DNA from 4 places in the Halomonas sp. HNIBRBA4712 genome. Region 2 is predicted to be linked to each of the others. Evidence: predicted binding sites of a transcription regulator. Region 2 holds the regulator's gene; each other region holds the start of a gene.
What was found. The regulator FliA, encoded in region 2, starts transcription of late flagellar genes. The targets are predictions, from matches to a motif close to CTAAAGTTNNNNNNNNNNCNGCCGATA.
Positions count from the first base shown of each region.

Region 1: a site for FliA is predicted at 3,132-3,158, ahead of ACGK9R_RS11550 (flagellin). Genes of this name have one in related genera too.
Region 3: a site for FliA is predicted at 4,785-4,811, ahead of ACGK9R_RS01980 (flagellin). Genes of this name have one in related genera too.
Region 4: a site for FliA is predicted at 3,420-3,446, ahead of ACGK9R_RS10230 (DUF4019 domain-containing protein). Genes of this name have one in related genera too.

Region 1 covers NZ_JBIFXR010000005.1:143,623-151,054, forward strand. Annotated here, with positions in the region: gene ACGK9R_RS11540 (FAD-binding and (Fe-S)-binding domain-containing protein) at 1-836, opposite strand, end outside; gene ACGK9R_RS11545 (aspartate aminotransferase family protein) at 833-2,086, opposite strand; gene ACGK9R_RS11550 (flagellin) at 2,273-3,088, opposite strand; gene ybiO (mechanosensitive channel protein) at 3,211-5,598, opposite strand; gene ACGK9R_RS11560 (YqaA family protein) at 5,795-6,226, opposite strand; gene ACGK9R_RS11565 (IclR family transcriptional regulator) at 6,253-7,071, opposite strand; gene ACGK9R_RS11570 (rhodanese-related sulfurtransferase) at 7,235-7,432, opposite strand, start outside.
Region 2 covers NZ_JBIFXR010000001.1:44,782-52,213, reverse strand. Annotated here, with positions in the region: gene ACGK9R_RS00280 (hypothetical protein) at 1-292, shown strand, start outside; gene ACGK9R_RS00275 (flagellar motor protein MotB) at 329-970, opposite strand; gene ACGK9R_RS00270 (motility protein A) at 975-1,790, opposite strand; gene ACGK9R_RS00265 (RNA polymerase sigma factor FliA) at 1,832-2,530, opposite strand; gene ACGK9R_RS00260 (flagellar protein FlhE) at 2,550-2,966, opposite strand; gene ACGK9R_RS00255 (hypothetical protein) at 3,002-3,478, opposite strand; gene flhF (flagellar biosynthesis protein FlhF) at 3,475-5,604, opposite strand; gene flhA (flagellar biosynthesis protein FlhA) at 5,645-7,432, opposite strand, start outside.
Region 3 covers NZ_JBIFXR010000001.1:412,056-419,487, forward strand. Annotated here, with positions in the region: gene ACGK9R_RS01955 (DegT/DnrJ/EryC1/StrS family aminotransferase) at 1-51, opposite strand, end outside; partial or broken gene ACGK9R_RS01960 (IS630 family transposase) at 575-1,588, opposite strand; one part of gene ACGK9R_RS01965 (IS3 family transposase) at 1,636-1,837, shown strand; one part of gene ACGK9R_RS01965 (IS3 family transposase) at 1,837-2,741, shown strand; partial or broken gene ACGK9R_RS01970 (transposase) at 2,772-3,132, opposite strand; gene ACGK9R_RS01975 (IS481 family transposase) at 3,229-4,179, shown strand; gene ACGK9R_RS01980 (flagellin) at 4,850-7,099, shown strand; gene ACGK9R_RS01985 (hypothetical protein) at 7,268-7,432, shown strand, end outside.
Region 4 covers NZ_JBIFXR010000004.1:165,327-172,758, reverse strand. Annotated here, with positions in the region: gene ACGK9R_RS10255 (carbon-nitrogen hydrolase family protein) at 1-10, shown strand, start outside; gene ACGK9R_RS10250 (DNA-3-methyladenine glycosylase I) at 87-719, shown strand; gene ACGK9R_RS10245 (tetratricopeptide repeat protein) at 823-1,245, shown strand; gene ACGK9R_RS10240 (DUF1456 family protein) at 1,255-1,728, shown strand; gene ACGK9R_RS10235 (hypothetical protein) at 1,796-3,229, opposite strand; gene ACGK9R_RS10230 (DUF4019 domain-containing protein) at 3,499-3,906, shown strand; gene ACGK9R_RS10225 (class I SAM-dependent DNA methyltransferase) at 3,915-4,658, opposite strand; gene ACGK9R_RS10220 (MAPEG family protein) at 4,790-5,212, shown strand; gene ACGK9R_RS10215 (YqaA family protein) at 5,246-5,848, opposite strand; gene ACGK9R_RS10210 (DUF1206 domain-containing protein) at 5,850-6,668, opposite strand; gene ACGK9R_RS10205 (bifunctional transcriptional activator/DNA repair enzyme AdaA) at 6,985-7,432, shown strand, end outside.

The DNA of each region.
Region 1 (7,432 bases), on a different contig from region 2:
ATCGGTAGCACATTGAGTACGGCTTCATTCAAAAAACCCAATGAGCCTTCCGAACCACACAACAAGCTGTTCAGATTCAGTTGGCCTTGCGCTTCCCGCAGGTGCGCCAGGTCGTAGCCCGTCAAACAGCGGTTGAGCGGAGGAAAGGTTGCTTCAATCAGCTCGCGCTGCTGATCGATGATCCTTGCCGCGGTGGCGTGCACGCGGCCAATAGTGCCTTCCCGTTGGCACTCAGTTCGCTCTTCTTCAGCGCTAAGCGCCCGGCTGTGCAAACGCTGGCCGCCGAGCAGCACCGTATCGAGTTCGATCACGTGGTCCCGGGTTTTACCGTAAGTGCAGCTGCCCTGGCCGCTGGCATCCGTCGAGATCATGCCGCCAATGGTGGCCCGGTTGGAGGTCGAGAGCTCCGGCGCAAAGAACAACCCATGAGGCTTCAGCGCGGCGTTGAGCTGGTCCTTGACCACCCCGGCCTGAACACGCACGCGGCGGTTTTCCACGTCGATATCCAGAATTCGATTCATGTGGCGCGAGACGTCCACGACGATGCCGTCGGTCAACGACTGGCCGTTGGTGCCGGTCCCGCCGCCACGGGCGGTCAGCACTACGTTACGGTAGGCAGGCGCGCTCGCCAGCCGAGCAAGGCACTCGAGATCCTCGACGCGGCGTGGAAATACCGCCGCCTGGGGCAAGCGTTGATAGATCGAGTTATCGGTGGCCAGCACGGTACGCTGGGCGTGATCGAGGGCGATCTCGCCCTCGAAGCAGTCGGCGTTCAGGTCGTCGAGAAACTGCCGATATAAAGCGCTACTGCCTTGCCCGGCCACCGATGCCATCATGCTTTTAGCGTCTCCAGCGCCTGCTCGATAAGGTTCAAGCCCTCTTGCAGAATCTCGGGCTCCGTCGTCAAGGGAGGCAACAGGCGCAGCACGTTGCGCTTGCGCCCGCTGGGCATCAACAGCACGCCGGCCTCACGCCCGGCCGCCAGTAGCGCCGCCAGGTGCTCGGCGCCAGTGGCGTTTGGGGTATCCTCGAAAACGATACCGCGCATGGCGCCCACGCCGGTCATGGCCCCCAACATGGGGAAGCGGCCGCTGTCGCGCCAAGCCTGGTGGGCCTTGACGATCAGCGTCTCCAGTTGTTGCCCCCACGCTGCCAGGGTCTCTTCCTGCATGACGTCCATGACCGCCAGGGCCGCCGCGCAGGCAACGGCATTGCCCGAATAGGTGCCGCCCAGGGCGCCCTTGGGCAGCGCGTCCATCAGCGATGCGCGCCCGGCCAGTGCCGCTAGCGGCAAGCCCGACGCGATACTCTTGCCTATCAATAGAAGGTCGGGCTCGACGTCCAGATGACTAAAGCCAAAGCGTTTTCCGCTGCGCCCGAATCCGGACTGGATTTCGTCAAAAATCAGCAGAATTCCATGGCGACGACAGATGTCGCGCATCGCCCTGGCAAACTCGGGAGAGAGTAGACGAAAGCCGCCTTCCCCCTGAATCGGCTCCACCACCATGCACGCCACTTCCTCGGCCGGGATCTCGACTTCGAACAGCCGTTCGAGCGCCGCCAGGGCCTGCTCTGCCGTCACCCCGCTATCGCGGCTGGGAAACGGCAGATGGTAGACCGGGCCGGGTAAGGCGCCGAGACCGGATTTGTACGGCTTCACCTTGCCGTTCAGATTCAGCGCCGCCAGGGTGCGGCCATGAAAGGCATCGTCAAAGGCGATCACGGCCTGGCGACCGGTCACCCCCCGGGCAACTTTCAGCGCGTTTTCGGTCGCTTCCGCCCCGCTGTTGGTCAGCATGCACGAGAGCGGGTAGGACACCGGCACGAACCGATTCAGCGCCTCAACCACCTTCAGATAACCCCGATGGGGAACCGCATTGAATGCCGTGTGCATCAGGCGCCCCACCTGGGACTGAACGGCTTGCACAACGGCAGGATGGCAGTGACCCAAATTAAGCACCCCGATGCCACCGATGAAATCGATATAGCGCTGACCCGCTTCGTCCCAGACTTCCGCATTGCGCCCGCGAGCAATGCAGATCGGATGCAGAACGCCCAGTGCAGCACTTACGTGGGGGAGATCCATCGTCGTCGCCTCTTTTGTCGTTGCGAGTTGAATGGGCTTATCAAAGCAAATTCATGGCTTGGCTCACAAACGAAAAAAAACGCTTAATGCATTCCCGTAAGGAATGAAGGGCGCCCAGGAAGCCCGAAAAATCGCGATGTATAGCGAACTAAAGCCCGGAGGGAATGTGCCGACATGGAAGGTGACTCACAACCCCTCGAGCAACCGCAAAACGAGACTCGGCTGCTGGTTGGCCTGGGCGAGGATGGCGATACCCACTTGCTGGAGGAGCTGGGCGCGAATCAGGTTCGAGATTTCGCGGGCGTAGTCGGTATCCTGAATGCGTGACTGGGCGGCAGAGAGATTGACGACGGCGTTGTCCAGCCCATCGATCACGCTCTCGAAGCGGTTCTGCACCGCGCCGAAGTAGCTTCGCTGGCGATCAAGGGTGTTGATGGCGCCGTCGAGCAGGTCGGTAGGCTTTTCGGTGGCACTTCCTTCAAGCACGCTGAAACCGGTGAGCCCCAGCGCCTCGATGTCCATGGAGGTCAGGCGCACGCCGATAGTATCGCCGTCGTTGGCGCCGACCTGGATGTTGAGGGTCTTCTCCTCCATCAATCCCACGCCGTTGAAGCGGCTTTGCCCGGCGAGCCGGTCGATTTCCTCGAGGCGCTGGTCGATCTCGTCCTGGATCGAACGCCGGTCCCGGGCATTGTAGGTGCCGTTGCCCGCCTGCACGCTGAGCTCGCGGATGCGCTGCAGGTTGTCGTTGATCTGATCGAGGGTGCCTTCGGCGGTCTGCACCATCGAGATGCCGTCGTTGGTGTTACGAATGGCCTGGTGCATGCCGCGAATCTGCGCGCCCATACGGTTGGCGATCGCCTGTCCTGCCGGGTCGTCCTTGGCGCTATTGATCCGCAGCCCCGAGGAGAGCCGCTGCATGGAGGTCTGGATGGCCTGCTGGCTGGTGCGCAGATTACTTTGCACCATCAGCGAGGTGAGATTGGTTCTGAGGCTGTACATGGGGTGGCGTGGGCCGCTCGCGATGATAAACGCTCGATAGCATTATCGGCGCGGCGCGAAAAAACATGAGCCCGACGCAGCAAGGCCGCCCGAAGGCGGCCTTGCTGGATGACGATCGAGGGTTAAACGTCGTCTTCGTCGGGCAGATTGTGCCCATCCACTTCCGGAGCGTTCAACTTGCGGCGTGGATCGAAGCGGTCGTCCACCGCGCTGTCCCCCTTCTTCGGCTGGCCGGCGGGGCTGCCGTCGATGGTGAAGTTCTGTTGCATGACGCGCAGGTTCGCGGGCGGCGCGGAGCCGGTCTTGTCCTGGCCGAAGTAGAGCGTGGTATGCGGGAACGGAATCTCGATACCGGCCTGATCGAAGCGCAGCTTGACCAGACGGTTGAAGGCCCGGCCGACGCCCCACTGATCGCCCGGCGTGGTCTTGATCACCACGCGGATGTTCACCGAGCTGTCGGCAAGCGCGGTCACACCGGCAACGGTCATGTCCGCCAGCAGTTTGAAGCCGTGCTCTTCGCTGGCCTTCAAATCCTCGAAAGCGAGCTTCAGCTGATCGATCGCATCGTCGATGCTCTCACGGTAAGCGATACCGTACTCGCCCACGTGGTTACCGTACTCGCGCATGTAGTTCGAGACGGTGTCCACGCTCGAGAACGGCACGATGTGGTAGGTGCCGGAGAGATCACGAATCGCCACCGAGCGGATGCTCAGGCGCTCGGCGGTGCCGGTGATGCCGCCCACGGTGACCACGTCGCCGGTGTTCATGGCGTTCTCGATCTGGATGAACACGCCGGTGATCACGTCCTGCACGAGCTTCTGGGCACCGAAACCGATCGCCAGACCCAGCACACCGGCACCGGCGATCAGCGGGCCGATGTTGATGCCGATCTCGGAGAGCAGAATCATGCCGGTGATCGTCACCATGGCGATCGCCAGAGCGTTACGGAACAGGCTCAAGAGCGTTTTGGCCCGCGCCGAGGGCTCGCCGCCGCCGGTTTCCGGGTTGAGCTTGTGCTCGATCAGGCTTGCCAGCCCCAGCCAGATGCCCAGCGAGACGATCAGAATCACCGCGATGCTGATCAAACGCCCGACGATCAGACCGCCACGCTCGGAAGCGTACCAGCTCGCCAGGTTGAAGGCGCCCCAGGCGTCCAGCACGACCATGACCACGGCGACCAGGATGATGGTTCGAATGACGCGCAGCGCGTTGGGCACGTAGCTATTGAGCCGGTGCTCGAGCATCGGCAGCTTACGGCGCACGTCATCGGAGAGCGTAATGCGACGACCGATGGTCTGGGTCAGGAAGCTGGAAAGCAGAATGCCAACCACCACCGCCACCAGTGTCTTGAGCGTGGCGAACAGCACGAAGGGCAGCGCGTCGCCCGGGCGCACCAGAACGAGCACGAACACGATCAGGAAATAGAGCAGCGCGAACAGGTGCCAGGTGCGGGCGAACAGGTTCAGCGAAATGCGGCTCGCCGTCATCGTGCTGCGTCGGCCCATGTCCTGCAGGTTATCGCGCAGGCGAACGCGGTTTCTCAGCACCACGCCCACGGCGTAGATGAACGCCAGAATCATGATCAGGGTGCCCACCGCCTGGCCGAGCGCCGGGGTGATGTAGAAGTTAGTCAGCGGTACCACGACCATCAGACCGTAACCGACCATGCCCACCAGCCGCGCGATCCAGCGGTTCCAGTAGCCCGCCTCCGTGGCGGAAATGGGCAGCAGCCGCAGCCCCTCGTAGCTCGAGGAGAACAGCATGCGAAACGCCGCCTTGATCAGTTCGATGACCAGAAACGCGTTCAGGAAAAGCGAGGCACGGGTAGAGAGCTCGCCGGTTTCGCCCACGGCAAAAGTGGCGATCAAATTACCGACGACGTAAGCCGCACCGACGATCAGAGCGTCGATGACCGCCGCAATGGCGACGCAAGCCACCAGACGCAGAATCGAAGTGGCACTTTCACCGCCTTGCGACCAGCCGCTGAGCTTGGTGAACAACGACTTCGCCAGCCGACGAAAAATGAAAAAGACCACGAAGGTGGACGCGATCACGATACCCAGATTGATCGCCGCGCTGATAAACGCCGCGCTGTCGAACATGCCGTCGCCTTGGCCGTTGAACAGCCCGGTGACGATGCCGGCCGCCTGATCGAGCTGGGTGCCGATATCGCCCACGACCCGACTGGTCAGCTCGGCGAGCTGGCGTGGAAGCGACACGTCCTCCGGGGCGAGATTGCCGCCCTCGGCGGCGGCTTGCGGCGAAAGCTCGCTTTCAAGCTCACCGGGCAGCGTCGTGGCCTCGCTACGCAGGCGCTCGATGAGCTGCTCGCGCGCCTGGTCGTTCTCGAGCAGATCCGCCAGCGCTTCATAGGAGGGTGGTGCCTGGGTCGTGGCGTTGGCGGTTTCGTCGTCGGCACTGAGCGTCGTCTGCGCCAGCGCCGGGCTGATGGCGGCAAACAGCGCCAGCAGCCAAACGCCCAGCCAGGGTAATAAACGTGATGGCGTCACACCGGAGTCTCCCTTGGGTTGATGTACGTTGGGTGATGTAGTGTATTCAATCTAACGGCTAAACCGCGTTATGCAAATCATAGCCTTGAGCCCCACGCCGTCCAGTGACGCGGTTCGCGAAAAACCGCTCAGGATAACACGAGCGGGGCGCGTCATCCGCCAAGCGGCTCAAAAACGACTGCTCAAAGCCGGCTGGTCAAACGCAGTAGGACGCCAGCCACTGAGTGGCCAGCGCGAGTACGACAGCGTAGCGCGCGCCCTTGGCCAGTGCGATCAGCGCCACCGCCCGCCACCAGCCCAGGCGGAACAGCCCAGCGGCCACGGTGAGCGGGTCGCCGACCACCGGCACCCAGCTCAAGAGCAGGCTGTAGGCGCCGAAGCGCCGGTACCAGCGGCTGGCGCGTTCGAGCTGCGCCGGTGTGGCAGGAAACCAGCGCCGGTGCTGGAACCGGCGGGCGTAGCGCCCGAGTACCACGTTGATCAAACTTCCCAGCGTATTGCCAAGCGTGGCAACCAGCCAGAGCGCGGCCGCGGGCTCGCCCTGACACCACTGGCGGGCAAGCCACACCTCGGAGCCGCCGGGCAGTAGCGTCGCGCTCAATAGCGCAATCCAGAACAGGCTGATCATGGCGCGACGCTACCGGCTCAAGAGGCTCAGGGCAGCCGGCCGCCGAGCCGAGCGGTGATGTTGTTCGCCGCATCAAGCACGAGCTGACCAAGGCTTGTCAGGCGCTCTTCGGGAATGCGCGCCATGGGCCCGGAGACGGAGATCGCCGCCAGCGGCATGCGCCGCTCGTCGAAGATGCACGCCGCTACGCAGTGCAGGCCAATGGCGTGCTCCTCGCGGTCGCAGGCAAAGCCCTGAGCGCGAATGGTGCGCACCTCGGCCTCGATTGCCTCCGGGTCGAAGAAGGTGTTGGGCGTGACCCGCGAGAGCGTATCGCCTTTCAACAGCTCGGCGCGCTCGTCGTCGCTCATGCCCGCCAGCAGCGCCTTGCCAACGCCAGAGGCGTGCAGCGGCGCCCGCGAGCCGAGTTTGGTGATCATGCGCATCATCTGGGTCGATTCGTGCTGGGCGAGAAATACCGCTGTTCCGCCATCGCGAATGCCAAGATTAGCGGTTTCGCCGGTGTCCAGGGTGAGCCGACGCAGAAACGGCCGGCTGGTAGCCACCACGTCCCGCGCCTCGAGAAAGCTATTGCCGATGCGAAACGTCTTGACGTCGATACGCCACAGCCCCTGCTCGCTCTCCTGAACGATGAAGCCCTGGCTCTGCAGCGCCTGAAGCAGCCGGTGGGTGGTGGAGGGCGCAAGCTCGGCAAGCTCGGCAAGCTCCGAAAGCGCGAGCCCCAGCGGGCTCGCCGCCAGATGCTCGAGCAGCGTCAGCCCACGCACCAGCGATTGACTGTGCCCGCCGCTTGCCTTCGTGGCCCCTGCCGGGCGCCCTACCGATCGGCGCTTACCCTCACTCACCGTCCCTTCTCCTTAACGTGCTCGACGCGCAAAGCGAGCAGGATAACGCGAGGCGCAGGTGAATGTCGCGTTTGCGGAAATAAATCCCATTCTGAAACGAGACGACGATAGCGCCCGCGGGCGCTATCGAAAGAGAGCAAGACGTTAAAAGTGTGCGGCGCTTTCAAGCACGCTTACGCTGGTCGTGCCCCAGCGGATGGGGTTCGCCCCGGGCTTTCGCCAGCTCGATCTGGCGCTGGCGCTCCCGGGCGGCGGCGCGGGTTTTCTCCGGCAGCGAGTCGATGCAGTGCGGGCAGCTGATGCCGGGTTCATAGGCCGCGCTCTGCATGTCCTCTTCGGAAATCGGCCGGCGGCAGGCGTG
Region 2 (7,432 bases):
CGAGTCGCAAACCGAGAGCCGTACCACCCGGCTGGTACCGGCGCGGCTGCGCGTCGACCAGACGCCGATGCTGGAGACGATGGCGGAGTTCATCGTCGAAGAGGGCGACGACGGCTTCTACAGCCACTTCTATCTGGGCGATCTCGCGGCGCTGCTTTCGCGAATGAGCCAGGGCGAAAAGCTCTTCATCGGCTTCGAGCAGGAGGACGGCGCGCCCTGGACCATGACCTTCACGCTCGACGGCGCAGGCCAAGCGATCAGCGAAATGCAGCGGCGCTGCGAAAGCGCTTAGGCTCTGTATGACGCTCGTCGACTTTACACACCGCCCCTAGGGCGCGGGCTTGCGCAGTACGAATTCGACGCGCCGGTTGGCGGCGCGCCCCGAGGCGGTGTCGTTGCCTTCGAGTGGGCGCGTATCGGCGTAGCCCACGGCGCGCAGCCGCGCTCGCGCTACGCCGTCCTCCTCGAGATGACGCACCACCGCGATCGCCCGCCCGGTCGAAAGCTCCCAGTTGGAAGCAAACGCCGCGGTGGCAATGGGCACGTTATCGGTATGCCCCTCCACCGACACCTCGCCGTCGAAGGTGTCGATCACCTCGCCCAACCGCTCGAGCACGTCTTCGCCCTGGGCGGTCAGCTCGGCGTCGCCGCTGGCGAACAGCAGGCTGTCGTTAACGCGCAGCGTCACGCCTTCGCGGCCCTGGCTCACACTCACGCCCTGAATATCGAGCGCCGCCATCGCAGGCGACAGCCCGCTCTGGCGGGGTAACAGCCCTGAAGAGAGCGGCTCAAGCCCGCCGCCGGTTTGTGCAGCCTCGCCGTCGCCGCCTACCGGGGTCAGCGCCAGCAGTAGCACGAACAGCGTGATCAAGAGCGTCAGCACGTCAAGGTAGCTGGTCAGCCACCCTTCATCGCCCTCGCCTGCCGTGAACGGTGACTCCAGCGCGTGGCGGGCGTCGCGGTTGAGCATGGCGCTACCCTTTCGCCGTTACGCCGCCGCCCGGGCGCGGCTTCACGTGGGGGTCGTTGATCTCGTCGTGGTAGTTGGCGATAAACGAATTGAGCGTCTCTTCGATGAACGACGGCAGGCGGCGCTTGGTGATCAGCGAGATACCTTCGAGCACCATATTCATGGTGATCAGGCGCTCCTCGGTGCGCCGCTCGAGCTTCACCGCGATCGGCTTGAACACCAGGTTGGCAAGCAAAATGCCGTAGAAGGTGGTCAGCAGCGCTACCGCCATGCGCGGGCCGATCACCTCGAGATTGCCCGCGTCCATTATCTCGAGCATGTTGACCAGCCCCACCAGGGTGCCGATCATGCCAAACGCCGGGGCATAGGTCGCCATGGTGCGAAAGATCTGCGCCTCGGCGTGCTCGCGCGCCTTGAGTCGGGCGATGCGCCAGCGCAGCATGTCGAAGATTTCATCTTCCTTGGTATTGGCGATGACCAGCTGGATACCGGTGCGTAGAAACGGGTTGCGGGTGTGCTCGAGCTCGCGCTCGACCGCGCGCACGTCGCCCTTGAACCAGAGCCTGGCCATCGATACCAGCTCCTCGATGTCGTCGCGCACGAAGGTGTTCTCGCGGCGAAACACCAGCCCCACCAGGCGCACCACCCGCACTACCTCCTTGAGCGGGTAGCTGATGAAGGTCGCCGCCAGCGTACCGGTCACCACGATGGCAAGGCCGGGCAGGTTGATGAAGCTTTCCGGGGTCTCGGCGGTGAAAAACAGCACGCTCACCAGCAGGAGAATGCTGGCGCCTATTCCGATCAGGGTAGAGGGGTTCATCGACGGCTCCTCGCCGGTTGAAGTGGACGGTAAACGGCGGCTCAGTCCGCCTCGTAGAGGCGCGCGCGCAGCCGGCCGATGGCCTGGCTGTGCAGCTGCGACACCCGCGACTCGGTGACGCCCAGCACGGCGCCGACCTCCTTGAGGTTGAGCTCTTCCTGGTAGTAGAGCGCCATCAAGAGCTTCTCGCGCTCCGGCAGCGCCTCGATCGCCGCGATCAGCACGTCGCGCTGCTGGCCATCCAGAAGCTCCTCGAAGGGCGCGTTCTGCGCCTCCTGAATCGGCTCGCCCCCCTCTTCCAGAAGCTCCTCGAAAGGCAGCAGGTGGCCGCTGTTGGTGTCGGCGAGCAGCTGCTGGTACTCGGTCAGCGGCATCTCCAGGTGGCGGGCGATTTCGCTCTCTTCCGGGGCGCGCCCAAGGCTCTGCTCGAGATGGCGAATGCCTTCGTCCATGGCGCGGGCCGAGCGGCGCACGCTTCTCGGCAGCCAGTCGCGGGTGCGCAGCTCGTCGACCATCGCGCCGCGAATGCGCTGGCTGGCAAAGGTGGCAAAGCTTGCGCCCTGGCCGGCGTCGAAGCGCCCCAGCGCCTCCAGAAGACCGACCATGCCCGCCTGGATCAGATCATCGAGCTCGATGCTGGCGGGCAGGCGAACCTGCAACGCCAGCGCCTGACGACGCACCAGCGGCATGTGCTGGGAGATCATCTCGCTGTGTTGAATTCTGCCCTGTGCTGTATACATCGGCGTGCCCTGTGGCTAGTCACTGGTAGTTCACGATGACGTGAAGCCCCTTCACCTGTACCGGGCGCTGGTGGGGTGCCAGCGCGAAGCGAAACGCAAGCGGCGCCCCGGCGGAGAGCCCGGCAAGCCCGGTGACACTTCCGCGCTGGCCGTCGAGGGCCACACAGCGCTCCGGGTGGCAAAGCCAGGCGCGAATAGCAGCGCCCGGCGGCGCCTCGAAGCGCCAGTTCACCCGCTCGATGCGCCCGCGCTGGACCTCGGCCAGCGCCGGTGGCGAAAGCGCCTGGCTTTCGCTCGCCCGGTCGCTCATCGCCACCATCAGCCCGCTCGCCTGGGTGCTCCAGCTGCCGCTTCCGGCCAGCGCCGCAAGCGGCAGCGAGGCGGCGATTAACGCCACGAGCAAGCCGGCAAGCAGTCTGGCAACGATGTTTTTCATCCCGCACCTCGCTAAATCGACCTGGCCATTATGACTTACCTGGCGAGGATCAAAAGCTCGATATTCAGGTAGTTCGCAGCGGTTTTCTGCAGATTCTCCAGCAGCCCCCGGCGCGGCAGCCCCGGTTCGTGCAGCGCCAAAAGCCGATGCGGGCCGCCGTTATCGTGCAAAAGCCGAAGCGTTCGGTACATGGGCGCGAAGGCGTCGGCGTCGCTTTGCACCCAGAGCGCCCAGCGGGCGTAGCGGGCGGTCAGCGCGTCGAGCGGCGCGGTAGCGTCCACCGCCACGATGTCCCAACTCTCCGGCGTGGCCGCCCAGCGCCGGCCGAGCGCCGCCCACTCACAAAGCCGCGCCTTGACCGGCTCGGGGCTGGTGGACGCCAGTCCCACCACCGCCAGCGGCCGGCGCGGGGCGGGCGCTTCGGCCTTCTGAACCTCGGCGTTTTTTTCCGCGGCGCCGGCGCGCAGGCTCGCCCACTGACGCAGGCCCGCGGCCTGGTCATTGTCACTCACGCCAGGGCCTCGCGGCTGACGCTGCCGAGCTGGCGGATGGCGTCACGAGTCATCAGGGTGTGCAAAAGCGCCTCCAGCAGCGCCGCGTCGCGGCGCTTGCGCGAGGTACGCGCCAGGCGCAGCAGCTGCTGTCTGAGCGCCTGCGCCTGCTCATCCTCGGCGTTGTCCAGGTGAGTCGCGACTGCCGCCGCGCCGCTGGCCATTAGAAGGCGCAGCGGCACGCTCACCTCGCCGCCGTCGGCCTCCTTCAGCGTCTGCCAGGCGCGTTTGGTCAGCGCGGTCGCGCCTTCACTTTGCAGCTGGGTCACCAGCAGCGAAAACGTTTCGGTGCCGAGCCGGGCCGGGGTCAGCCAGTAGCGCCGCGCCACGCGCTGGGCGGTTTCCGGGTCGCGAAGCTCCCCCACCCAGGCGATCAAGCGGCGCCCTTCGCGATCATCGACCTCGGCGTGGGCGCTGTAGAGTTCAAGCGTTTGGCCGCGAAAGCGCACGGCCTCGCGGTGGGCAAGGGCGCTATCGGCGAACAGCGCCGTCAGCGCGTGGCGCTCACCCTGCCACTCTACCCGCTGACTGCCGCTGACGCGGCTGATCCAGGTCAAACGTTCGGCTTCCAGCGCGTCCAGCGTGTCAGCCTCGGCCAGGGTCGGCAGCAGATGCACCGCGGCCTGGTGCTGGGCCTCGATGCGCGCTTGCCAGCCGGCGTTCTGGCGGTGTTGCAACAGCGTCAGCGCGCAGAGCCGGCCGTCGGCGTCGAGCGCCATATCCGGCATCGCCCAGGCCACGCCGCGCTCGGCCCGCCGCGGCGACCACGCCACGCCCAGCGCGTTCTGCTCCCGGGCGCGATCTGCCAGCGCCTCCAGGCGCCGGTCGTGCAGCACACCGGGCAGCGCGGCGATGTCCCAGGCCGCCTCGAGCAGCGCAAAGCCGGCCACGCGCTTTCGCAGCCCGGCCAGCAGCAGGCTCAGCCGCCGCCCCTGGCCCAGCACGTCTCTTGACCAGCGCGGCGACAGCGTATCGACAGCCCAGGCCTGGGGCGCGGTAGCGGTGGGCATCGCGGCGGCCAGCGCCTGATCGACCAGCGTCGCCGGGTCGGCCAGCGCCATGTCCTCCGGCACCCGCTGGCCGTGGGAGCAGAACAGCACGCGCAGGCCATGGCGCATGACGATATCCAGAAGCGGCGCGAGCCGGCCGGCCTCGTCCTGCTTGGTGATGATGCACTCGTCGAGCTCCGCGCCGGCGGCGCGGGCGGCCTGACGGTAGCGCAGCACCACCTCCTCGAGGGTGTCGGGTTGGCTGGCGGCGTTGAGCACCAGCACCAGGCGCACTTTCGAGCCACCGCCCTGGAGCTGGTCGACCTGCTCGATCACGCGCTGGTCGCGCTGGCTCATGCCGACGGTGTCGACGATCACCCACTGCTTGCCGCCCAGCCGCCCGAGCAGCTCGTCGATCGGCTGCTCCTGGTCGAGGGCGTACATCGGTGTGTCGAGCAGGCGGGCGTAGATGCGCAGCTGCTCGTGAGCGCCGATACGAAAGCTGTCGGTCGTGACCAGCGCCACCGGCCGGGTACCGTGGCGCATGACGAACCGCGCGGCGAGCTTGGCGGTGGTGGTGGTCTTGCCCACCCCGGTGGGCCCGACCAGCGCGACGATTCCGCTCTGCTCGAAAAAGTCCGCTTCACGCTCGAGCACGGCAAGCCGCGCGATCAGCTGGTCGCGCAGCCACGCCATGACCGGCGCGTCACGAACGTCGCGCGCGGCCAGCGCAGCGGGCAGCGCCTCGCTTAACTCCTCGCCAAGCTCGGCGCCAAAGCCGAGCCCGGCGAGCAGTGCTTTGAGCGAAGCGTCCGTGCTCGGCGCGGACTCGGGGTGGGTGCGCGACAGCAGCGCGCGCATGTCCTGCATTTCGCGCAGCAGGCGTTCGCTGAGCGCATCGAAAGGGTGTTCGGCGGGGGCCGGCGCGGGCGGGCTCGGCTCGGCGTGGTCGAGCGCGGCGTCGTCGGCCATGGCCAGAATCTCCACGCCGTCGTCACTGCGCCGGTTGGCCACGATCAGCGCTTCGTCGCCGAGCGCGGCGCGCACCTGGCGCATGACATCGCGGCTGTTCGTTCCCACAAAGCGTCTTACGCTCATACGTCTCCTCTCGCGTTGTTCGAAGCGGCGCGGTCAAGGCTCATCGCGACCCGCCCACCAGCGTCGAGATTCGAAGCGTCCGGTCGTCGGGAATCTCGGCCTGGGACATCACTACCAGGTGGCGCAGCCGGCGGCGCAGAAAGCGCGCGACCACCGGGCGCAGCGAGTGCTGCACCACCAGCACCGGCGGCTCGCCGCTGGCTTCCTGGCGCTCCAGCGCCTGCTGGGTCTGATTCATCAGGGTGTCGGCCAGCCCCGGCTCCATGGCGCCGTTGCCGTTCATGGCCTGGATCAGCACCTGCTCGAGCTGGGCGTCCAGGCCGATGACGTTGAGCGTCTCCTGACCTGCGAACCACTGCTGGGTGATCGCCCGGCCCAGGCTCACGCGCACCAGCGCGGTCAGCTCGCCCGGGTCCTTCTGGTTACCGGCGAACTCGGCCAGGGTGTCGAGAATGGTGCGCATGTCGCGAATCGAGACGTCCTCTTCGAGCAGGTTCTGCAGGATGCGCTGGAGTACGGTGAGCGAGATCGCCTTGGGCACGACCTCCTCGACCAGGGATTTCTGTTCGTCGCCGAGCTTGTCGAGCAGCTTCTGCACCTCCTGGCGGCCGAGCATTTCCGGCGAGTGGCGGTGCAAAAGGTGATTGAGGTGGGTGGCGATCACGGTGCTGGCATCGACCACGGTGTAGCCAAAGACCTGGGCGTGCTCGCGCTGGCTTGCATCGACCCACACCGCCGGTAGCCCGAAGGCCGGGTCCTCGGTGGGCGTGCCGGCAAGCTCGCCGGAGACCTGGCCTGGGTTGATCGCCAGCCACTTGCCCGGCTGCGCCTCGGCGCGCCCGATCTCGGCGCCCTTGAGCGAGAGCACGTAGGCGTTGGGCGAAAGCTCGAGGTTGTCGCGAATGTGCACCACCGGCGGCAGAAAGCCGACCTCCTGGGCGAACTTCTTGCGCACGCTCTTGATACGCGCCAGAAGCTCGCCCTTCTGGCGCGAGTCGACCAGCGGAATCAGCCGGTGGCCGACCTCGAGGCCCAGGGTATCGACCAGCTGCACGTCTTCCCAGCTCGCCTCCGGCGTCTCCTGCACCGGTACCGGCGCGTCCGCCATCTCTTCGGTGACCAGCACCTTCTCCTGGTGGCGCTTGAGGTACCAGGCGAGCCCGCCGAGAAGCGCGGTGAAGATCAGAAACACCAGGTTGGGCATCCCCGGCACCATGCCGAGAAGCCCCATCACCGCGGCGGCGAGCACCATGACCTGGGGGTTGACGAACAGCTGGCTGAGCATCTGCTGGCCGACGTCCTGCTCGGTATTGACCCGTGACACCGTGACGCCGGCGGCGGTGGAGATCACCAGCGCCGGAATCTGCGCTACCAGGCCGTCGCCGATAGTCAAGAGCGTGTAGGTGCGCCCGGCGTCGGCGAAGCTCATGTCGTGCTGCATCATGCCGATGATCAGCCCGCCGATGATGTTGACCACCATAATGACGAGCCCCGCCATGGCGTCGCCGCGCACGAACTTGCTGGCACCGTCCATGGAGCCGTAGAAGTCGGCTTCCTGAGCGACCTCGGCGCGGCGCTTCTTGGCGTCCTCCTCACCGATCAGCCCGGCGTTCAGGTCGGCGTCGATCGCCATCTGCTTGCCCGGCATGGCGTCGAGGGTGAAGCGCGCGCCGACCTCGGCGATACGCCCGGCGCCCTTGGTGATGACCATGAAGTTGATGATGACCAGAATCAGGAACACCACCAGACCCACGGCGAAGTTGCCGCCGACCAGAAACGTGCCGAAGGCCTCGATCACCTTGCCCGCCGAGGCGCCGCCCTGGTGGCC
Region 3 (7,432 bases), 370 kb from region 2:
CTCTAATGGTGGAAGAAATGGTTCTGTTACATAAATAGGTTTGTCGCTCATGGTTCTCTCACTTAGTGTCTAATATAAGCGTCATAACCGTTTTAATTGAGGCTGTGGCTACGCTCTGGGATTTCATCCTGCTTATCCCTGCCTCTGATGATAAATGCTCGTGTGGAAACGCCGGGCACAGGCTGTGCGGAATAATTTAAGCTAATATAAAAACGGCTTCCACCTCTTGAAAGACGCTGGAAGCTAGCGCTGACTGCGCTGCCGATCAATCCATGCTGAATGAATAATGTTGTCATGTATAGTTGTGTGCTTAGCACGTCAGTGTTGGTAAAAAACAGAACAATTTCCAGCTATTTTGCCATTAGATGTTTGAATCAAATGGTAGAAAAGGCGTAATGATTAGGCCTATGTATGGCATTTAGATTTTCTAGGTTTGATCTTGCCCAGTAACAGTGGACACCTCAAGAATGTAATACGCTACGATGAGGTGAACCATGGCAAGATCGACGACATCAATAAAGAAAACATCTTATACCCGTTACTCAGATGCCTACCGTCAAGAAGCGTTAAGTGGTTATGCATAATTAATCGTGCGATCCATGCCGTAGCCCTTGAGCAGTCGGCGGACCTCATCGCAAAGCCGGTCAAACGATAGATAAGCTCCCAGGGGAAGCCAGTCGTATTTGATCCGTCGCCACAGGATTTCGATCAAGTTCAGCTCTGGCGAGTAAGCGGACAGGTAGACCAGATGCACGCGATGCGACATCCACTCCAGAATCTTGCGCTTGAACGCCCTGGAGCGATGCATGCTGGCATTGTCCAGAACCACCACGGCGAAGACATCGGGGTCTTTCTGAGCCACAAACTGATCAAACGCCTCGATGACGGTCTCCGTGGTGACCGACTCGGTGGTCGTGTGGTACACCAGCTTCCCTTTTCGGCTCACGAACCCGAGCACGTTCAGCCGATAGCCATGTGAGTACGCCGCCACCTCCCATGGCTTGCCGATAGCGCTCCACGCATAGGGTATCGATGAAGACTGTGCGAAACCTGACTCATCGAAGTAGTAAAGCTCGTGCTCGCCTCGATCTTCCTGTTCCTGGAGCACTTTCAGAAGGCCCTGGGTATTGCGGAAATCTGTCTAATCACGTCGACCTTTCAGTGAGTGCCTAATGTGTTTGAAGCTATTTTGATTTTTTTTCAATGCCCGGCGCAAGGTATCCGTACTGAAGGTTTTTCCTGTTTCCTTCTGCAGCCGAGCCTGCAGGCTGCGTAGCTGATGGGGCTGATCCTCCACCAGGGCCTGTAATCGCTCTCGATCGCTGTCATCAAGAATCGGGTTGCGTCCACTACGGGGTTTATCGGCGAGCTCTTCAAGGCCGGAGGCTTCCCACTTCTGGAACCAGATCGTCAGGGTGTTTCTTCCAACCTCCAGAATGTCGCTGATCTGGGCGATGGTATAGCCTTGACCGCTCAAGAGGATCGCATGAGCGCGACGGCGCGAGGCACGTTTCTGACCGTACTGATGCACATCCACCAACGCCTGTCGGTCGGCTTCTGTCAAGGAAGAGATGAAGCGCCTTGCCATGCTGCCGTCCTGATCTAGAATTCCACCAGCATTATGCCTGAAAATATCTGCCTAGGCACTTAGCGCTGACTGATCGCACTGGTGTAGCAGCAGCGGCTCGTGAACTGGGCATACATGCGAGCCAGCTTTATCAGTGGCGCTCTAAAGCGCAGCTTCAGCAAGATACCTCTGAACGAGAGCAGTCGTTGGCAGAAGAAAGCGCCCGCTTGAAGCGCCAATTAGCCGAAGCAAATGAAGAGTTGGCCATCACAAAAAAGGCCGCGGTGTACTTTGCGAAGAGCCTGAAGTGAAGTACGCCTTTATACATCGTCATCACCAGGCTTTCAGTGTTCAGCACATGTGCCATGTTGTTGGCGTCGCTCGGAGTGGCTGCTACGCTTGGCGGCAGCGCAAAGGAGCTTCGTCCCCAAAACGCAGCCAGCAAGCCATTATCGATCAGCGCGTGGCGAAGGCTTATCACCAACGTAAAGGGCGCTCAGGCGCCCCGAGATTAGCATTAGACCTTCGAGATGATGTGCTACCGATCAACCGTAAGACGGTGTCTGCCAGCATGCAGCGTCAGGGCTTGCGCGCGAAAGCAGCCCGCAAGTTCAAGGCCACCACCAACTCTCGACATTCCCTGCCAGTAGCGCCGAATCTGCTGGCGCAAAACTTCACGGCCACAGCCCCCAATCAAAAGTGGGTGGGGGACATCACCTATTTGGCGACGGGTGAAGGCTGGCTTTATCTGGCAGTGCTCATTGACCTGTACTCCCGAAAAGTGATCGGTTGGGCGATAAGTGAGCGTATGACAGCCGATCTTGTCTGTGATGCGCTACAAATGGCGCTATGGAAACGCAAAATGCCCAAAGGCGTGATAGTCCATTCGGATAGGGGCAGTCAGTACTGTTCCACGCTTTACCAATCGCTGCTTACCCGGCATGAGCTTCAGTGCAGTATGAGCGCCAAAGGTAACTGCCATGATAATGCTTGTGCCGAAAGCTTCTTCCACAGTCTCAAGGTTGAAGCGATCCACGGAGAGCAACTTAGAACGCGGGATACGATGAGACGCCAGGTGTTTGAATACATTGAACTGGACTACAATCAGCAACGGCGGCACAGTACCATAGGGATGGTCAGCCCAGAGGTCTTTGAAGCCCGAATGATTGCTTGAACCAGTGTCCACTATTGCTGGGTAAGATCACAATGCACTGGCACTTATATGGATGACACGGAGCGCTCGGCGTTCACTCAGACCACATGACACCATAAAGCGCACCACGTTTCGGCGTGCCGGGGCAATCACCACTTTTTCTCAGCACCTCCCGAGTGACCTTCATTTCCAGTAGCGACTCCGCGAGCAGCTTTTTCAAGTGCCCATTTTCGGCTTCGAGTTCCTCGAGTCGTTTGGCATCGGGTACGCTCATGCCACCAAACTTGCTGCGCCATGGATAGTAACTGGCTTCCGAGAAACCATGCCGACGGCATAGCTCCTGGATGGGCAGTTCTGCTTCGGCTTCGCCCAGAAAACCAATGATCTGCTCTTCGTTGAAACGCTTCTTCATGTCCAATCTCCTTTCGTAGGACCAGACTCTAAAGTGTAGCGCTACTCAATCAGGGGGTGACGCCGTACCCTACGAGCCACTATCGGAGGAGGATCCATGGCTCAGATACTTCACCGACGCGCCACGACCACGCACGCTATTCGAGAAGAAATACAGCGATCGACAGCTTCGATCGCGGCGCTGAGTCGGCGCTACAACATCAACCCTAAAACCGTTCGCAAATGGCGTCAGCGGACATCGGTTGAAGACGACAGAATGGGGCCAAAGGCACCTCGCTCATCGTCCTTGACAGAAGCGGAAGAAGCCGCTGCCGTCACCTTCTGGCGAACCACGCATCTGCCACTGGATGACTGCCTGTTTGCGCTGCAGCGCTTTATCCCGCACCTGACCCGGTCGAGTCTGCATCGCCTCTATCAGCGTCATGACGTCAGTCGTTTGCCACGTGAAGTTGAGTCAAAAGCAAAGGCAAGGACGTTCAGGGCATATCCGATCGGCTATCTGCATCTTGATATCTGCGAAGTTCGCACCGGAGAAGGCCGGGCTTACCTGTTCATGGTAGTCGATCGCACCTCGAAATTTGTTCATGCCCGGCTATACCAGAAGGCCACTCGCGATCAGGCCGCCGCGTTTCTGGAAGATGTCGTGCAGCAGTTACCTTACCGGATACATACGGTGCTGACCGATAACGGCGTACAGTTCGCCAAAAGGCGTGGCACCGAGGCGTATAAACCCCATCGATTCGACGTGGTCTGTCGCAAGCATGGTATAGAGCATCGTCTGACATGCCCCTTCCACCCGTGGACCAATGGGCAGGTCGAACGGATGAACCGGACCCTGAAGGACGCCACGATTCGCAGCTTCCACTACGCCACACTGGATGAACTGGCCGCTCATCTGAAGGACTACCTGTGGGCCTATAACAGTGCCCGACCGCTACGGTCGCTGAAGGGCAAGACTTCTATCGGATTTATTCTAAAAAGATGGCAGGATGACCGGAACAGGTTCCATCAGAATCCAAACCACTACTTCCCGGGACCAAACACCTAAATACGGCGGCATGGAAGCTTCTGATGTGAAGCGCCTCGAGGAACTTGAAGAGGAAAATCGCCGACTGAAGCAGATGTATGCCGAGCTGAGTCTGGAGCACAAATTGTTGAAGGATGTGATCATAAAAAAGCTGTAAAGCCAGCCGTTCTACGAGAGCGGGTTGATTACCTCAAGCAGGCGCATGATGTCAGTATCCGTAAAGCCTGCCGAATCGCTGGCATCCATGACTCTATGTACCGGTATCGGCTCAACATTTACCGGGATGAACCGGTGATTTCAGAGCTTCAAAGCGCCACTGGCCGCTATCCTGGCTACGGCTTCAACAAACCCTTCAAGGGCTGCGACGCTGGGGTCAGGGGGAATCACAAGCGGGTTCACCGGCCGCATTATACACTCAATCTGAATAAACAGCGACGGGGCAAGAAACGGCTCACGACACGCAACCCGGAACCATTGAGCGTATCCGCCCCCGTTAAACGATGCGGATCCATGGATTTCATAAGCGACAATCTGTTCTGTGGCCGCACCGACTACCTTTGTATAGCCCCTGCTCTGACCCGGCTGAGGGAGCACATTCCACATTCAACGTCGAAAAGCCTTTTCTATTAAAGATCTTATTGTATCAGTCGATAATTAGTAAAATTGAAAATATAATTTTTTAGAGCCCCTTATGCCTGTCATAAACACCAATATTACAGCGCTCAGCGCCCACGGGACGTTACAGAAATCGCAATCGTCTCTTGCAACGAGCATGGAGCGTTTGTCGTCTGGTATACGTATCAATAGCGCAAAGGATGATGCAGCCGGTCAAGCTATTGGCAACCGTATGACCAGCCAGATTAACGGGCAGGCTATGGCCATTCGTAATACGAATGACGGTGTGTCTATGTCGCAAACGGCTCAAGGGGCGTTGGATCAAATAAATGATAAGCTTCAGCGTATCCGTGAACTGACAGTTCAGGGGTTGAATGGCACACTTACCTGGAGCGATAGCGATTCCATTCAAAATGAAATCAATATGAACCTGAAGGAGATCGATCGACTTGCGACCTCCTCGGACTATAACGGCATACCTCTACTAGATGGCCAAGGAGGGCTGGTCAATTTACAAGTAGGCGCGAACACCAGCGATACCTTGGGAGTGGATCTTCTGCCCCCAGGGTTTAGTGTTGAGGCGCTAGGACTTGAGGATTTTACGGTAAGAGGAATCGATGGAGAAGTGACACCGAGAAACACACTAAGCGGCCGCGCCTTTGATATCGAACTTTACCCGCAGAATCCAAATCAAACTCGAGTTACTTATAGCGGCGTGGCAGGCAGCGAGCCGACCCTTCGCCAGCAAAGCGCGGCGGGCGGTGGTCTAAATTACTATATTAGTACGCTGGATGGTAATGGCAATCCGCGCTTTTACGATACCCGAACGCCAGTGGCCAATCATACGACGGCCACTGACCGTAGCACGGTCAGCGTTGCGAGTGCCGGGCTGCTTTATACCGACTCGCTAGCCAGTGAGCCGGAACAAGAAATCACCAGCCTTGCCTTCAATGATGCAAGCGGTAATACTTTGGAGGGCTCAACTCGTCTACTTTCATCTCAGTCAGGCTATTTAATAGAGCAAACGGCTCAGAACGGCAGCGTGCGTTACTATGACTCCATGCTCGATTTTTTGCCCGGGCAGCAAGTAGCAACGGCCAGTGCCATTGGTAGCGCTTTGGCCACGAAACAAGCGTATGAGCTGGTGTCGGAGATTGAGATCGACGGTGAGAGTTACGTGCTTGGTGGCGCCACTCTCGTTTTCCAGGGAAGCTCGATGGAGGCGCTAACCAGCGCGAATGTCGTTGAAAAAGAAGGCAGCTACTACATCCAAAGCCAGCTTGATGGCGACAACGTTTACTACCGTATGGCGAATATGAGCGCGACACCGGCAGTTGAAGGTGAAGAGCCTACACTTGTTTTTCAAGCGGATACAACGCGGGCTTTCGTAGGCGCTGATTTGGCGGACCGTGATGAAGTAACCGTTCTTCCTCCCATTGATTTTTCCACGTCGCCTGCCATCGACATTACTGACAATGAAGGCAGCGCTATAAGCGGGAATCCTCGGCTTACTCGGGAGGTGTCCACCGGCCAGTATATGGTTGAAATAAGCGATGGCGCGGGGCGTTATAGCTATCACCAGGCGAGCGTCGCTTTTTCGATCGAGCCAAACGGAGAGGTACAGGTCAATGCCCAAGCGCAGGCCGCAGCGGTGAATACGTTCGACCTCAACGAGCGAGTAGAAAAGGTAAGCGGCAGCTCAACAATCACGCTCGACCCGCGTAACGTAACGGTCAACTATACAGACTCCAATGGCGACAGCTTTAGTGATGTGCTGCGCCAGCGTGAGGATGGAAATTACTACTTTGATTTGCCCGATAGCCATTCGAGTTATGGTAACTCTAAAGTCGCCAGTCTGGTTGATGTCGATGGTAATAACACGCTCATTAAAACGGTGAATGGCACGGGCGAGGTCATCATTTATCATCCTTTAAGCGTTGCGCCGTTATCGATTAATGTAACGACGGATGCCAATGGGCCTAATGACGATGGCATCCCCCATAGTATCGTGAACCTGACCGAAGTTGACCGGGACATTCGGCTACGCACTCCGCCCAACCCTTTGGCAGCGCTGGACCAGGCTATCTCCATGGTGGACAGTAAACGTAGCTATTTGGGCGCATTAGAGAACCGGCTGGGAGCCGCTATAGAGAACAACCTGAATGCCAATATTAACCTGGCCGCGGCACGCTCTCGTATCGAAGATACGGACTATGCGTTAGAAGCGTCCAATATGGTCAAGAATCAGATTCTTCAACAGGCAGGAACCTCTATTTTGGCTCAAGCCAATCAAACGCCTCAGAACATTATTACTCTGTTGAAGTAGTAGCAAACGTAGTCGAAACTGCGGCCCACGGTAGGGTAATGATTTGAACGGCGCCTCGTCACAGCTTGACGGGATTACTAGCGGGAATGCGCAAGCGCCACAGTGGCCAGGCGGCGCCACCTGTGGTACTACATGGCTAACGCTATCAATAAGCCGAGACCGCGCTCAATGGATACCCTCACCCTGGCCCTCGTTTTCGCCATCATGGCGGCCTGGCTCAGCTTTAGCTGCGGGCTGGTCGTGGTGTATCTGTTGCTCACGGGCCAGGAGGCGATCTCGCTGGGTCAAAAGGGCCGAAAAAACCAGGACGATGAACCGAGCAAGCCGGCTAAA
Region 4 (7,432 bases), on a different contig from region 2:
CTCGGCATAGTGCGTGCAGCACAGCGCGTGCCGTGTCATCGGCTGTTAAGATGGGCGCTGAATTCGCTTGATCGGATGCCGAGTTGATGGACAAGACTACTCAAAGCCTGGGTGGGTACCACCGCTGCGCTTGGTGCGCAGTGTCGCCCGGCGAGCTCGAGCCTTATCACGATCGCGAGTGGGGCTTCCCTGTCGCCGATGATCAGCGCCTGTTCGAGAAGATCAGCCTGGAAGGGTTTCAAGCGGGGCTGAGCTGGCGCACGATTCTGGCCAAGCGCGAAAATTTTCGCGCGGCCTTTGCCGGGTTCGATTTTTACAAGGTAGCGGCTTTCGAGGAGCGCGACGTCGAGCGCCTGCTCCAGAACGCCGGTATCGTTCGCCATCGCGGCAAGATCGAGGCGGTGATCAATAACGCCCGGCGCGCGGTCGAGATGGTCGAGCAGGAGGGCTCGCTCGCGGCGTACTTTTGGCGCTTCGAGCCCGAGGCCGATGAAGTGGCCGTGCCGCAGAGCGTCTCGACCTCGCCAACTTCCGTAGCACTCTCGAAAGATCTCAAGAAACGGGGCTGGAAATTCGTAGGGCCTACCACGATGTTCGCTTTCATGCAGGCGATGGGGCTCATTAACGATCACGCCGAGATGTGTTTTTTACGTGCCCGTATCGATGAAGCCCGCTGGGCGTTTATCCGGCCTGCCCGGTCCACCCTCGATAACGCGTGAGACTATAAATAGCAAAGCCCGCAGTGGCCACGCGCGTTACAATGGTGAAAAGGCCGCCCGGTAACACAGCCGCGTCCATTCATTCGATTTTCAAGGTAGTCCTGTGATCAACACCAGAATCCACAAGGCCGTGTATGAGCTGGCCGAGAAGCTGATGCGCGCGGCTCACAAGGAGGATCGCGAGGCGTTCGAGGCGCTCTACGGCGAGCTCGAAGCGATCTGTATCGACAACGAGTACACCGAGAAGGATCACCCGGAGCAGTGGGAGACGCTGGCGGACTTCACCGAAGAATCCGACGAGGCGCTAGCGCTTTACCAGAAAGCGCTGGATAAAGCCGCGGCCCGGCCGCTGCCGGATTACGTTGCCTCGATCGGCTACTCCATGGCGACGCTTCAGGTGGAGCTCGATGAGCCGGATGCCGCTTTAAAGAGCCTGCGCCAGGTCAAGGCCAGTGCCGCGCACATCGAAGACGACGAGCTGAAAGCCGAGATCGACGCGCTTTTAACCACGCTGACCCCCCGTTAGGATTCAATCTTGACCAATAACGATATTTTCCGCCGCCTACGCTACGCCTTCGATTTGAAGGACCCCGCCATCGTGACCATTTTCAAGCTGGCCGATATCGATGTGTCGCAAGAGCAGGTGACTGCTTGGCTCAAAAAGGATGACGACGAGGCCTTCAAGTCAATGCGAGACAAGGATCTTGCGGGGTTTCTGAACGGCTTCATCAGCCATAAACGCGGCAAGCGCGAAGGGCCGGCACCCACGCCGGAGGTCCAGCTTAGCAATAACCTGGTGTTTCAGAAGCTGCGCATCGCGCTGAACCTGCAGGCCGACGATATTCTGGCGCTCTTCGAGCGCGAGGGGCTGCCGATCAGCGCCCACGAGCTGAGCGCGTTCTTTCGCAAGCCCAGCCACAAGAACTATCGCGAGTGCAAGGATCAGATTCTGCGTACCTTCCTGATGGCGCTGCAACATCGGCATCGCCCAACGCCCCCGGGCGCCTGAGCCATGTGACGAACGTCGCGCACTAAAAAGGCCACCTCGACAGGTGGCCTTTTGCGTGGCGTTTCGTTTAGAACTCGATACCGAAGTTGGTCAGAAACGCGGTATTCCAGCCGTCGTCGACCGGCGCACCGAAGTAATCGAGCCCGTTCTTGTTCGAGACGATATCGAACCAGGCGAAGAACGGCCCGGCGGTCATCTGCACGCCCAGGTCATTGACCATCGGGTTGTTCTGGTTACCGAAGCCGCCGTTGATCGCGGTGAAATCGCCGCTTGGATCGATGACGCTGAAGTCATTGAAGAAGAAGAGGTTGTCGACCGGGCCCCATTCCACTTCCATGTTGTAGCCCACGCTGGCCGAGTAGATCTCGCCCTTGGCAGGAATCAGGTAGTTGAAGTTGAACGCGCCGATTTGCAGGGCGTTATCGGAAATGCCGGATTCGCTTTCCGCCGGGTTCTTTGCGTTGTACTCGTAGGTGGTGGCCTGGGCCAGGGTGCGCCAGTTGCCGTAGCTGCCATCCACGCCGAGCGCTGCCGACCAGTTGTCGCCGCTTCGTTCGGTATTGCGGTTGTAGAGCTGGCCGCCTTTCGCCGAGAGGTTCACTTGGGTGGCGAAGTCGGTGTCGTGGCCGAAGGTGTAGCCCACGCGCGCCGCCACCTGATTCTCTTCGCTGTTGCCCTGGGCGCTGTCGCCGATGGCGTTGGCGCCGTAGTGCTCGTTACCGTTGCCCAGGTTGTCGCTCTTGAAGAACGCAAGCGAGGTGTCCCAGGGCCCTTCGGAGTGGTCCCACTTGATACCGGCGTTCTGGTTGTCGTTGAAACCGGCCAGATACGCCAGGTTGCCGTAGTAGCCCAGGTAGCCGTAATCCATGTTTCCAAACGGCGTTTGTACCAGGCCCAGCTTGAAAGAGTCTTGCTCGGTGGGGTTGTAGCCGACCCAGCCGTGCTGCAGGAAGTGGTAGTCGTCGTAGAAACGATATGCCAGCGAGTAGTCGATCTGACCGGACTCGCCCTGAACGGTCACGATGAACTTGCCGAAGTCCAGATCGCCGGCGGTATCCTTGCTCTGGCTGTCCCAGTCGTTGACGCTGCCGCTGAACTCCAGAAGCCCGCCGATTTCGACCTGCTGCATCTCCTCGAGCGTGGCCTGGTTCTGCTGCGCCAGGCTCTGCTGATTCGAGTTCGGCTGGTCGCCGTTGGCCGAGGTGCCGGTGTCGGTGCCTTCACCGTAAGCGTCCTGGCTAACGTTATTCTGCGGCGAGTCGTTCTGGCTCGAACCGCTCTGATTCCATCCGCTCTGGTTCGAAGCCATCGGCTGACTCGCGCCTGATGACTGGCCGCGTTCGAGCTGCTCGATGCGCTGCTGCATCTGATCGAGCTGAGCGCGCAGCTCGTCGATGGTTTGCTGGTCACTGGTTTGCGCCTGGGCGCTCGAGATCATGGCCGCAGAAACGCCAAGCCCGAGTGCCAGCCGCTTGAACTGGCCTACGCGTAGGTCTGTCATGGTGTTCGATCCTTGATGATGATGTTTTATAGGCCTTTATTATTATCGATTGATGGCTTTTGATAGGCGTCCCAGGGACGGCGCGGCCCTGAAGGCGTAGGAGGGCCACTCGTGCCTACCCTAATGATAAGCGATCGCTAAAGCAAACGTACGTTTATCGGGCGTATGGTCATCAATCGCGAGGAAGCGATTAAAGCTTGCGCGCCCGCGTCCGATATACACGGGTAAGCCTTTTAGCCACGCACCCGTATTCATTACTTCGAGCTCTTATGCCTCAACGCTACCGCGCCCTGATAGCGGCCCTTGCCTTCACCGTGCTGCCCGCCAGCGCTTACGCCGATATGGACGCCGCCGAGTCGGCGGTCCTGGCGTGGCTCGAAAACGTCGACAGCGGCGAGTTCGACCAGGCCTGGCAGGCGGCCTCGCCACTGTTACAGCGCCCGCTTTCGCCATCGATGCTGGCGCGCACTATCACGCTTGCCCGCGATGGGCTGGGCGAGCTCGAATCGCGCCGCCGCGTGCGGGTGGTCAGCGACACCTCGATGCCCGGCGCCCCGCGCGGCGACTACAAGATATTCACCTTTCAAAGCCACTTCGCCAACCGCCTGATTACCGAAACCGTGACCCCGCACTTCGAGGATGGCGCCTGGCGGGTCAGCGGCTACTACGTACAGTAGGCGGGCCGCTACTTCCTGACGCAGACGAACAGGGCGTTGCCCGAATGCTCGCTCCAGGGCGTGATCGCCTCGAAATCGTGCTCGAACACCTCGACGGTGAAGTAGGGCGTGAGCAGTGCGATCAGCTCTGAAAAACTCACCGCCACCATGGCGTGCTCATCCATCCAGCGCTCGCACTGCTCGCCGCGGGTGCGCTCGATACAAAGCCGCAGCGACTGGCGCTCGCCGTTTCCCGGGTAGTGCCAGCCCGAGCTGAACGTGAACGTCTCCTCGCCCACGCGCGTCTGGTGCCTCATTGAGCGCGCGTTGTCGATTTTCTCCTTGTCCACCCCGTTGAAGCAGAACACCCCGCCGGGCGAAAGCGCCTCCTGGGCGCGCGCGATGCACGCCTTCAGCCGCTCGATGGTCGCGCTGTAGTGAATCGAGTAGAGAAAGCAGGTGATCAAATCCTGGAGCCGCTCGACGCGAAAGTCGGTCATGTCCTGATGAGTGAAGGTCGCCTCCGGGCAGCGGCGAGCAGCGCGCTCCAGCATCGGCGGGTTGATATCGAGCCCGCTGCTTTCGAAACCCGCATCGAGAAAGTGGCGTACGTGGGGACCGGTGCCGCAGGCCAGGTCCAGATGGCGGCGCCCGCCGTTGCCGAAGAGCTGATTCAAGCGCTGCACGGCGCGACTCTGCGCCGGGTAGTCGATCTCCTCGCACATCAGGTCGTAGTAGTGAGAAAGATCGGTGTAGAGGGCGTTGGCGGACATGGTCGGGCTCGCGCGGGATGGGGAGCGCATGGTAAACGCGCCCCCGACGTTTTGAAAGCGAAGCGGCGGATCACAGGTCGACTATGCTGGGTGAGAGAGCAAGACAAGCCCAATCGACCCGAGGAGTGATCATGGACGACGCCGTTTACTGGTACGCCGTGGCGACGGTGCTGCTATTTGTCAAGATGTTGGCGACCGGGCTTTATCAGGGCTACCACCGCATCACCAAAATGACCTTCAAGACGCCGGAAGACGCGCGCATGGCAGGGAAGGAGCCGGCAAGCGAAGAGCTGCCCCAGGTGCAGCAGGCCAGCAAAGCCTGGTCGAACGACCTCGAGAATATTCCCATTTTTCTGGCGTTGGGCGTGGCCTACGTGCTGGTCGGCGCCTCTCCGGCGTTTGCCGGGTGGCTGTTCATGGCATTCACCGCCGCGCGCTACGCCCATACGCTTGCCTACCTGGCCAAGCTTCAGCCCTGGCGCACGATTGCTTATGGGGTCGGGCTTCTCTGCATGATCGCGATGAGTGTGTTGATCGTAATGGCGCTTGGCTGAGCAGACAGGCAGGGCGTAATTGGTGCGATCGTTTTACAAGAGGCGGCTGGCCAGCAGCTGCATCGCCAACAGCAGCGCTAGCACCAGGGCGCCGCCTATCAGGCTTGTGACCAGCGCGTGGCGCTGCCACATCCGCTCGACCTTATGGCCGAAGCGGTACACGAGCCATGCGATGCCGAAGTAGCGAACACCGCGAGAGAGCAGGGCAGCGAGCAGAAACAGCACTAGGGGGTAGCCCGAGAGCCCGGCGGTGATCAGCGCCACCTGGTAGGGGATCGGTAGGATACCGATGGCGACGATCGCCGCGAACCCGTACTGGCTGAACAGCGTTTGAAAGCTCTGATAGCTCTGCTCGATGCCCAGAACGCCAATCAGCCAGGTACCGACCGACTGAAAGAGCGCAAGCCCGATGCCGTAGCCTGCCAGCGACCCCAGCAGGCAGCCAGCGGTGACCACCGCCGCCATGGCCCAGATGCGCCCCCGGTTGGAGGCCATCAGGGGGATGATGATCAGCTCCAGCGGCACCGGCAGAATGAGCGTTTCCAGAAACGAGAGCGCTCCTAAGAGCCAGAGCATGCGTTTGGAGCGGTTGAGGCGCTCGAGCCACTGCTTTCGGGAGTGAGAAGCCAGCGCCATGTCAAAGGTCCGGATTGATGCGCCGGTACACCGCCGCCAGCAGGCTGTAGCCGCCAAAGGCAAAAAGCCCCAGGGCGACGAAGGCCAAAAGCCACTGGCCGAAGGCCTGGTGGCGTAGGAAGTCAAAGACTTCTTCGGTGCCGCCCGCCTCGTTGGCGTTGACGTGATACGCCGCAATGATAAAGAAGCCGCCCACGATAAGGAACACGACGCCACGAATGATCAGCCCGAAGCGGCACACCGGATACGCCCAGCGCTGGGTGGCTTCGGGCATGTCGAAGTGTTTATCGAACTTGGCCTTGGCGCCCTTGATACAGTGCGCAATGCCCGCGCTAATGATGCAGGCGCCTACCGCCCCCACCAGATAGCGGCCGAAGGGCTGCTCGAGAAGCCAGCTCACCGTGCCCTGGGAGCCGCCGGAGTCGCCGGAGTCGCCGGAAGAGCCGACCAGGCGAAAGATCAGGCTCGCGGCGTAGAAGGCCAGCAGGGTATGGGTAACCGCGCTGATTAAAAGCCCGGCGCGAATGGCGATACCCTTGGCATCGCTGCCGTGGCCGTCGGTATCCTTGATCGCCTGGATCGAGCGCCACATCGCGTAGCCGAGCAGCCCCAGCGCGACCAGCCCGAGTAGCACCTGGCCGAACGGTGCCACTAACAGGCGTTCGAGCGCGCCCCGGCTGCCTTCGGCTTGCCCACCCTGACCGAGGACAGCCAGCGCCGCCAGGCCTCCGACCAATAAATAAACGATACCGCGAGAGGCGTAGCCCATACGGGCGTAGAGTTGAATGGCGTCTTTGTGGTCGGGCGTATTGGAAGCCACGATGTCCTCCTGACGTGAAATGGCAGGCCTCACTCCCTGTGAAGCGAAAGGCCCGAAACAGGCTCGGGCGCTGACTTGGCGCTGATGTAGTATAGGCTAGCCGTTCGAGGGCGAAACCCTTGCCTTGAGCGATGACGGCAGAGTCGTTCACTTTTTTTTGAGTTTGCTCGCTTTCGGGCAATGCTGTAAGCGCTCGATGCCGCAGCTCGCCGACGGGGTGCCCCGGTCTATCGACGCGCTTTAATTGCGCAAGATTCGGGTCACACGTGCTGCGCTCTTCGCTTAAGCTTGAACGCATCAACCCAGGGAGCGAGCGATGGACGACTACGGGCGAATCGAGAAGGCGATGGCCTACATGGTGGAGAACGCCGCGTGCCAGCCGAATCTGGCCTGCGTCGCCGCGCATGTTCACCTGAGCATGTATCATTTTCAGCGCCTCTTTCGCCGACACGTCGGCGTCTCGCCCAAGCGTTTTTTACAGGCGCTGACGCTGGAGCGCGCCAAGTGCCTTATCGCGTCGAACGCCTCGCTTCAGGAGGCCGCACACGCGGTGGGTTTAAGCGGCGGCTCGCGGCTGTTCGATCACTTCGTTACCCTCGAGGCGGTGTCGCCCGGCGAGTTCAAGAAGGGGGGTGAGGGGGTCACGTTGACCTACGGCGTTCACCCAAGCCCCTTCGGCGCGGTGCTGGTCGCGACCACCGCTCGCGGCATCTGCCGCATGGCGTTCATCGGCGCTGCCGGCATCGACGAGCAGCTCGCGCTAC